Bradyrhizobium diazoefficiens: one gene and its partner. The protein of the gene in region 1 interacts with the protein of each later gene in a pairwise test. Links are inferred from orthologs where the notes say so. Each region holds a gene or a part of one and is shown on either strand. Other genes may lie near its edges. The genes, in order: mtgA and JJB99_RS10500.

Evidence for each region.
Region 2: the proteins of mtgA (region 1) and JJB99_RS10500 interact in binary tests that used the Escherichia coli proteins (3 or more experiments, as listed by UniProt). The link is inferred for Bradyrhizobium diazoefficiens from one-to-one orthologs.

Annotation. Positions count from the first base shown.
Region 1 is NZ_CP067100.1:7,561,023-7,564,134, forward strand. Bases 127-2,923 are described here. They hold mtgA (monofunctional biosynthetic peptidoglycan transglycosylase), read right to left. Parts: upstream 1,964-2,923; coding sequence 1,289-1,963; downstream 127-1,288. Other genes in these bases: JJB99_RS35490 (hypothetical protein), read right to left, coding at 145-792; rpmF (50S ribosomal protein L32), read right to left, coding at 937-1,119; JJB99_RS35505 (polyprenyl synthetase family protein), read left to right, coding at 2,124-2,923. Also shown: more of JJB99_RS35505, read left to right, coding at 2,924-3,047. UniProt on the Escherichia coli protein: Peptidoglycan polymerase that catalyzes glycan chain elongation from lipid-linked precursors. May play a role in peptidoglycan assembly during cell division in collaboration with other cell division proteins.
Region 2 is NZ_CP067100.1:2,216,517-2,219,823, forward strand. What follows is about bases 1-2,992. They hold JJB99_RS10500 (peptidoglycan D,D-transpeptidase FtsI family protein), read left to right. Parts: upstream 1-621; coding sequence 622-2,364; downstream 2,365-2,992. Other genes in these bases: rsmH (16S rRNA (cytosine(1402)-N(4))-methyltransferase RsmH), read left to right, coding at 1-229; ftsL (cell division protein FtsL), read left to right, coding at 233-625; JJB99_RS10505 (UDP-N-acetylmuramoyl-L-alanyl-D-glutamate--2,6-diaminopimelate ligase), read left to right, coding at 2,448-2,992. Also shown: more of JJB99_RS10505, read left to right, coding at 2,993-3,307. UniProt on the Escherichia coli protein: Essential cell division protein that catalyzes cross-linking of the peptidoglycan cell wall at the division septum. Required for localization of FtsN.

The DNA of each region.
Region 1 (3,112 bases):
GAGGTCGACGCGCTTGAGAGCGCGGCGGGTGAGGGCTCTCTCCTCTTGGGGAGTCCCTCCGTGGAGACACCCCCACCCCAACCCTCCCCCGCAAGCGGGAGAGGGAGCACACCGCCGGAGCGGTAACAGAAGTGATGCTCTCAATCAGCGCGGCGCGTCGGGAGATGACGGCGTGCCGTTGCCCGGCTGCAGATGCGGCGAGGGAATTTCCGGCGAGGATGTGGCTTGCACCGGCTTTGGCGCCGGATGGTCCATCAATACGGATTCGGCGACTGATTGCGCCGAGGACGCGGGCGGGGCCGCCGGAGCTGCTTGCGGCGTGGACACCGGCTCGAACTTGGGCTCCGGCGCGGGCTCGTCCACCGGCGGTTCGGCCTGGCGCTTGGCCTTGCGTGGCGCCGGCACCGTCTCGGTGACATAGGCGACACGGCGACGCGTGCGCTGGGCGATGCCGCCGAGGAAATCCGCCATCGCGAGCAGCACCAGCAGGAAGTACGTGGAGTTGCCGAATTTGGGCCACATCACGAATTCGGCCGCGGCTGCGCCGAACACGATCAGCGACAGCAGATGATCCATCAGAAATTTCGAGCCGGGCCGCGCGCCTTTGACCACCTCGAGCAGCAGCAGCACCACGCCGAGCGCAAGCAGGAGATCGGCAAGCGTCACCGGCCAGGTCTCGCCCGTGACCATCGGCACCTTGAACAGCACGTCCGAGAAGGACACGCTCGGCATCAGGAAAGCGATGATGTTGTAGACCGCGAGCGGAATCAGGAGCAGCGGGAAGCCGACCATCGGCAAGATGCCTTCTCGATCAAGATGTCCGGACAGAACAATGCAGCGGCGAAGCATTGGCTCCGCCGCCGTCACCGTCATATCTCATGGATTGGCCGAAATCAGGCAGATCAAATCGTCCTGCCCCAAGAAAGGTCCTGAAGGTCAGGACTCTTTCTTCTTCAGGACCTGACGGCCCTTGTACATGCCGGTCTTGAGGTCGAGATGGTGCGGACGACGGAGCTCGCCGGAGTCCTTGTCTTCCACATAGGTCGGCTTCTTGATGGCGTCTGCCGAGCGGCGCATGCCACGGCGCGACGGCGAGGTTTTTCTTCTCGGAACGGCCATTTCAATATCCTCTAGGGATTGGTGTCATCAGGGCATCGTCCGCGACGGGACGGCTCAGCACCCGCAATACGAGGCGAGCTGAATGCCGATCAAGGCCGCGCTTATAGAGGAAGGCTGGCCGTAAAGCTAGGCTCTTGGGCCGGAAAATATGCCCGGAATGAGCCCGAAATCAGCGATTTTCACGCCAGCAGGTCGCAAGCGAGCTCGCCTGCCCCCGCGCCATATAGGTCGCCGCCAGCCGCCGGACACCTGGCCCGGGGGTCCGGGCGCTGCGTTTGACCGGGTTGGGCAGGATCGAGGCCAGAAGAGCGGCTTCCCGGGGCGTGAGGTCCTTGGCCGACTTGCCGAAGGCATAGGCGCTGGCCGCCTCCACCCCGAACTGGCCCTGCGGGCCCAGCTCGGCGATGTTGAGGTAAATCTCCAGGATCCGCGCCTTGGGCAGCACGAAGTCGATCCACAGCGCCAGCGGGAATTCCAGCGCCTTACGGACAAAATCCCGCCCCTGCCAGAGGAACAGGTTTTTCGCGACCTGCTGGGTGATGGTGGAGGCGCCCCGGAACGCGGTGCCGTCCTCCCTGGCGTCGTCGATGGCCTCGCGCAGCGCGCCCCAGTCGATGCCGTGATGCCTGCAGAAATGGGCGTCCTCGGCCGCCACCACTGCGCGCGGCAGATAAGGCGACATGTTCGCCAGATCGATCCACTCCCGCTGCATCGGCGCGCCGCGCAAGCTGCGCCACGCCATCAGCGTCGAAACCGGATGACCAGTGCGATAGAACGGCGCGATCACATAAGGCGCGAGCAGCGCGACCACGAGCACCAGGAGAAGGGGTTTGACGATGCGCAAATCAACCTTTCCGGCGCAAAATGAAACGCGGCCATGGGCTCAGCCATTAAGTCTGTGATAATTCGGGCCTTTTCCAGCACTTTTTGAGCCTTCCAAACGATTGACTGGGGCGGGCTCATAAAGGATTGTCCGCCGAATTTTGGTTCTGGAGCCCTCCTTGATGACCGGCACGTCCCCGTCCGATTTCGCCAAACGCCTGGACAAGACCGCTGACGATACCGAAGCCCTGCTCGGGCGCCTGCTGTCGGACGATATCCTGCACGACGAGATCGCCCGGCCCAAGCGACTGATGGACGCAATGCGCTATTCGAGCCTGAACGGCGGCAAGCGCCTGCGGCCGTTCCTGGTGGTCGAGAGCGCCGCCGTGTTCGGTGTTCCGCGCGAGGCCGCGCTGCTCGCCGGTGCCGCGCTCGAATGCATCCACTGCTATTCGCTGATCCACGACGACCTGCCGGCGATGGACAATTCCGACCTGCGCCGCGGCCGCCCGACCCTGCACAAGAAGACCGATGACGCGACCGCGATCCTCGCCGGCGACGGGCTGTTGACGCTTGCCTTCGACATCATCACCCGCGACGAGATCCACCGCGACGCCAATGTGCGGCTGCTGCTGACGCGCGCGCTGGCGCGCTGCGCCGGCATCGGCGGCATGGTCGGCGGCCAGATCCTGGATCTCGCCGGCGAAGGCCGTTTTGGCGGCAATGAACCGATCGATGTCGCACGTATTCAGCAAATGAAGACGGGTGCGCTGCTGCGCTATGGCTGCATCGCCGGCGCGATCCTCGGCCAGGCCTCGCAGAAAGAATATCAGGCGCTCGACGATTACGGCCGCGCACTCGGCGAAGCCTTCCAGATCGCCGACGATCTGCTCGACGTTGAGGGCGATGCGGCCGCGCTCGGCAAGCCGGCCGGCGCCGATGCCGCGCTCGGCAAGACCACCTTCGTCACCCAGCTCGGCATCGACGGCGCCAAGCAGCGCGTGCGCGACCTGCTCGCGCGCGCCGATAGCGCGGTCTCGATCTTCGGCGACCGCGCCGCCGTGCTGCAAGCCGCTGCGCGCTTCGTCGCCGAGCGGAAGAGCTAGTAGTTCCGGGCTCCTTTGCCTCTCCCGCTTGCGGGAGAGGTCGGCGCGTCCCGGGCGATGCGAAG
Region 2 (3,307 bases), 5.3 Mb from region 1 along the record:
TTCCAAGACCGGCGGCGGCTCGCGCCATCTGCCGGAAGTGGCACAAACCGCGCCGAGCTTCCAGCTGCTGACGCGTCGTCCTGTCGTCGCCGGCGAAGCGGAAGTCGCGCATAATCCGCGCGCACGTTCGGCAAAGCTGCGCGCCGCCGAGCGCACCTCGGCGCCCGTGCACGACGACAGCGAGCCATCGTCCTGGCCAAAGCTCTCCGACGTGATGAGGGGCGGCTAGCGCATGCGCATCATCCACCTCCTCGTCATCGGCGCGCTGATCTTCGCTGCGGCCTATGTCTACCGGATCAAGATGGATTCCACGGCACGCACCGAGAAGGTGCTGCGGCTGCATGCGGAGATCCGCGAGCAGCGCGACGCGATCGCAGCGCTCCGTTCCGAATGGGCCAAGCTCGATGCGCCGCTGCGCCTGCAGGGCCTCGCCGAGCGGCATCTGCCGCTCAAGCCCGTCAACGGCACGCAATATGACTCCCTAAAGAACCTGCCGGAGCGTCCGCCGCGGATGTTCAGGCCGGGCGAGCCGGATCCGATCGGGGCCATGCTCAATACCATCGAAGCTGCGAGCGACGCCGATAACGTGACCGGCTCCGTGCCTCACCCCGAGGACCAGCAATGAGCCCGGCGACGCCTGCAAAACCCACTGAACCCTGGCGGCAGCGGCTGATCCGCAGCCTGCTCTATGGGCGCAACGTAGACCGCGCCGCGAAGGCGCGCGCGCGCGTCGGCCTCGGTATGCTCGCTTTTGCCTCGGTCTATCTTCTGATCGGCGGCCGTCTCGTGATGTTCGCGATCGGCGCCGATGCCCATGGCGCGCGCCGGGCCGCGGCGCAGGAGGTGGTCGCGACCGCGCGGCCCGATATCGTCGACCGAAACGGTGCGATCCTCGCCACCGACGTCAAGGCTTCGAGCCTGTTCGGCGAGCCGCGCCGCATCATCGACAAGGACGAGGCGATCGAGCTTTTGACTGCCACCGTGCCGGACCTCGACGAGGCCGAAGTGCGCGAGCGCCTTAGAACGCGCAAGGGCTTCGTCTGGCTCAAGCGCGAGGTCACGGCGAAGCAGCAGCAGGACATCCACAAGCTCGGCATTCCCGGGATCGGCTTCCTGCGCGAGAACAAGCGCGTCTATCCGACCGGCAACGAGGTCGCCCACCTCATCGGTCTCGTCAACATCGATAACCAGGGCATCGCCGGCATGGAGAAGTGGCTCGACAATCAGGGCCTCGCCGATCTGCATCGCGCCGGCTTCGCCACCGACCGGCTGCAAAAACCGATCGAGCTCTCGATCGATCTGCGCGTCGAGCACGCGCTGCGCGACGAGCTTCTGAAGGCCAAGGACAAGTTCCACGCCAAGGCGGCGTCCGGCATCGTCTCCAACGTCAAGACCGGTGAGCTCGTGGCGATGGTCTCGCTGCCGGATTTCGACCCCAACAATCCGAAGGAAGCGCACGATCCCGACCGCATCAACCGCCTGACCACGGGCGTCTACGAGATGGGCTCGACCTTCAAGGCGTTCACGCTGGCGATGGCGCTCGATTCCGGGAAGATCAATCTGAACTCCTCGTGGGATGCGCGCGGCAATCTGCACTACGGCAAGTTCACCATCCACGACAGCCATGCGCTCGGCCGTTTCATCAACACCAAGGAAGTGTTCACCTACTCCTCCAACATCGGTGCCGCGCGGATCGCGCTCAGCCAGGGCGTCGAGGCGCACAAGGCGTTCCTCGCCAAGATGGGGCAGTTGACGCGGCTGCGGACCGAGCTGCCGGAGAGCGCGGCGCCGCTGGTGCCGCGGCGCTGGGGTGAATTGAACACGGTGACCATCGCGTTCGGCCAGGGCATCTCGGTGGCGCCACTGCAGGCGGTGATGGGCATCAACGCGCTGGTGAACGGCGGCTACCTCATTCCGCCGACATTCATGAAGCGCAGTGAGGAGGAAGCGGCGGCGTTGGCCAAGCGCGTCATCAAGACCGAGACCAGCGACAAGATGCGGTTCCTGATGCGGCTCAACGCCGAAATCGGCACCGCCAAGAGCGCCGACGTCAAGGGATACTACGTCGGCGGCAAGACCGGAACGTCCGAGAAGGTCATCAACGGCCGCTATGCCAAGAAGCGGGTGCTGAACTCCTTCACCGCGATCATGCCCTGCGACGATCCGAAATATCAGATCCTGATCATGCTCGACGAGCCGCAGGCGATTCCCGAGACGAAGGGTTTCATCACGTCGGGATGGAACGCGGTGCCGACGGGCGGCAAGGTGATCGAGCGGATCGCCCCGCTTCTGGGCGTCGAGCCGCGGTTCGACCTGCCGCCTGCGGACCGCCTTATTCTTGCAGCATCCAGGACAACCCAGTAATCAACTGGGGTGGCCATCGCCGGTGCTGATTCGGCTTTTCCTGACGATTCGGCTTTCCGGCGCGGCGTGTCGACTGGACCACCATGAAGCTGCGCGAACTCTTAGGTCAGGACGCTCTGGGCAATGACACCGCACTCGAGCCCGCTGTCGCGGCGCTGGATGTCACCGGTGTTGCGCTCGACAGCCGCGCGGTCAAGCCGGGCGATCTTTTCTTTGCTCTGGCCGGCAGCAAGACCGACGGCGCACGTTTCATCGATGCCGCGGTTGCCGCGGGCGCGGTGGCGGTTGTCAGCGATCATGCGCCTGATGGCAGCAAGGTTCCATTCGTCAGGGTGACCAATCCGCGCCGCGCGCTAGCGCTGGCCGCGGCAAAATTTTTCCCCGCACAGCCCGCGACGATTGCCGCGGTGACCGGCACCAGCGGCAAGACCTCGGTCGCAGCATTCACGCGCCAGATCTGGGAGCGGCTGGGGCATGCCTCGGCCAGCATCGGCACCATCGGTCTCGTCTCGCCCAAGCGCACGGTCTATGGCTCGCTGACGACGCCGGATCCGATCGCGCTGCACCGGCAGCTCGATGAGATCGCCCGCGAGGGCGTCACGCACCTCGCCTTCGAGGCCTCGTCGCACGGTCTTGACCAGTATCGCCTCGATGGCGTGCGCATTTCTGCCGGCGGCTTCACCAACCTCTCGCGCGACCACATGGATTATCATCCAACCGTCGCGCATTATCTTGCCGCCAAACTCCGTCTGTTCCGCGAACTGGTTCCGCCGGGCGGCGCGGCCGTGATCTCGGCCGATCACGATTGCTCGGCCGAAGCGATCGAGGCGGCGAAGGCGAGCAACTTGCGCGTGATGGCGGTCGGCCGCAATGGTGACGGGGCAGGCGAGGGCATTCGCCTGGTCGAGGCCGAGGTCGAAGGTTTCTCGCAAAAGCTCGCGCT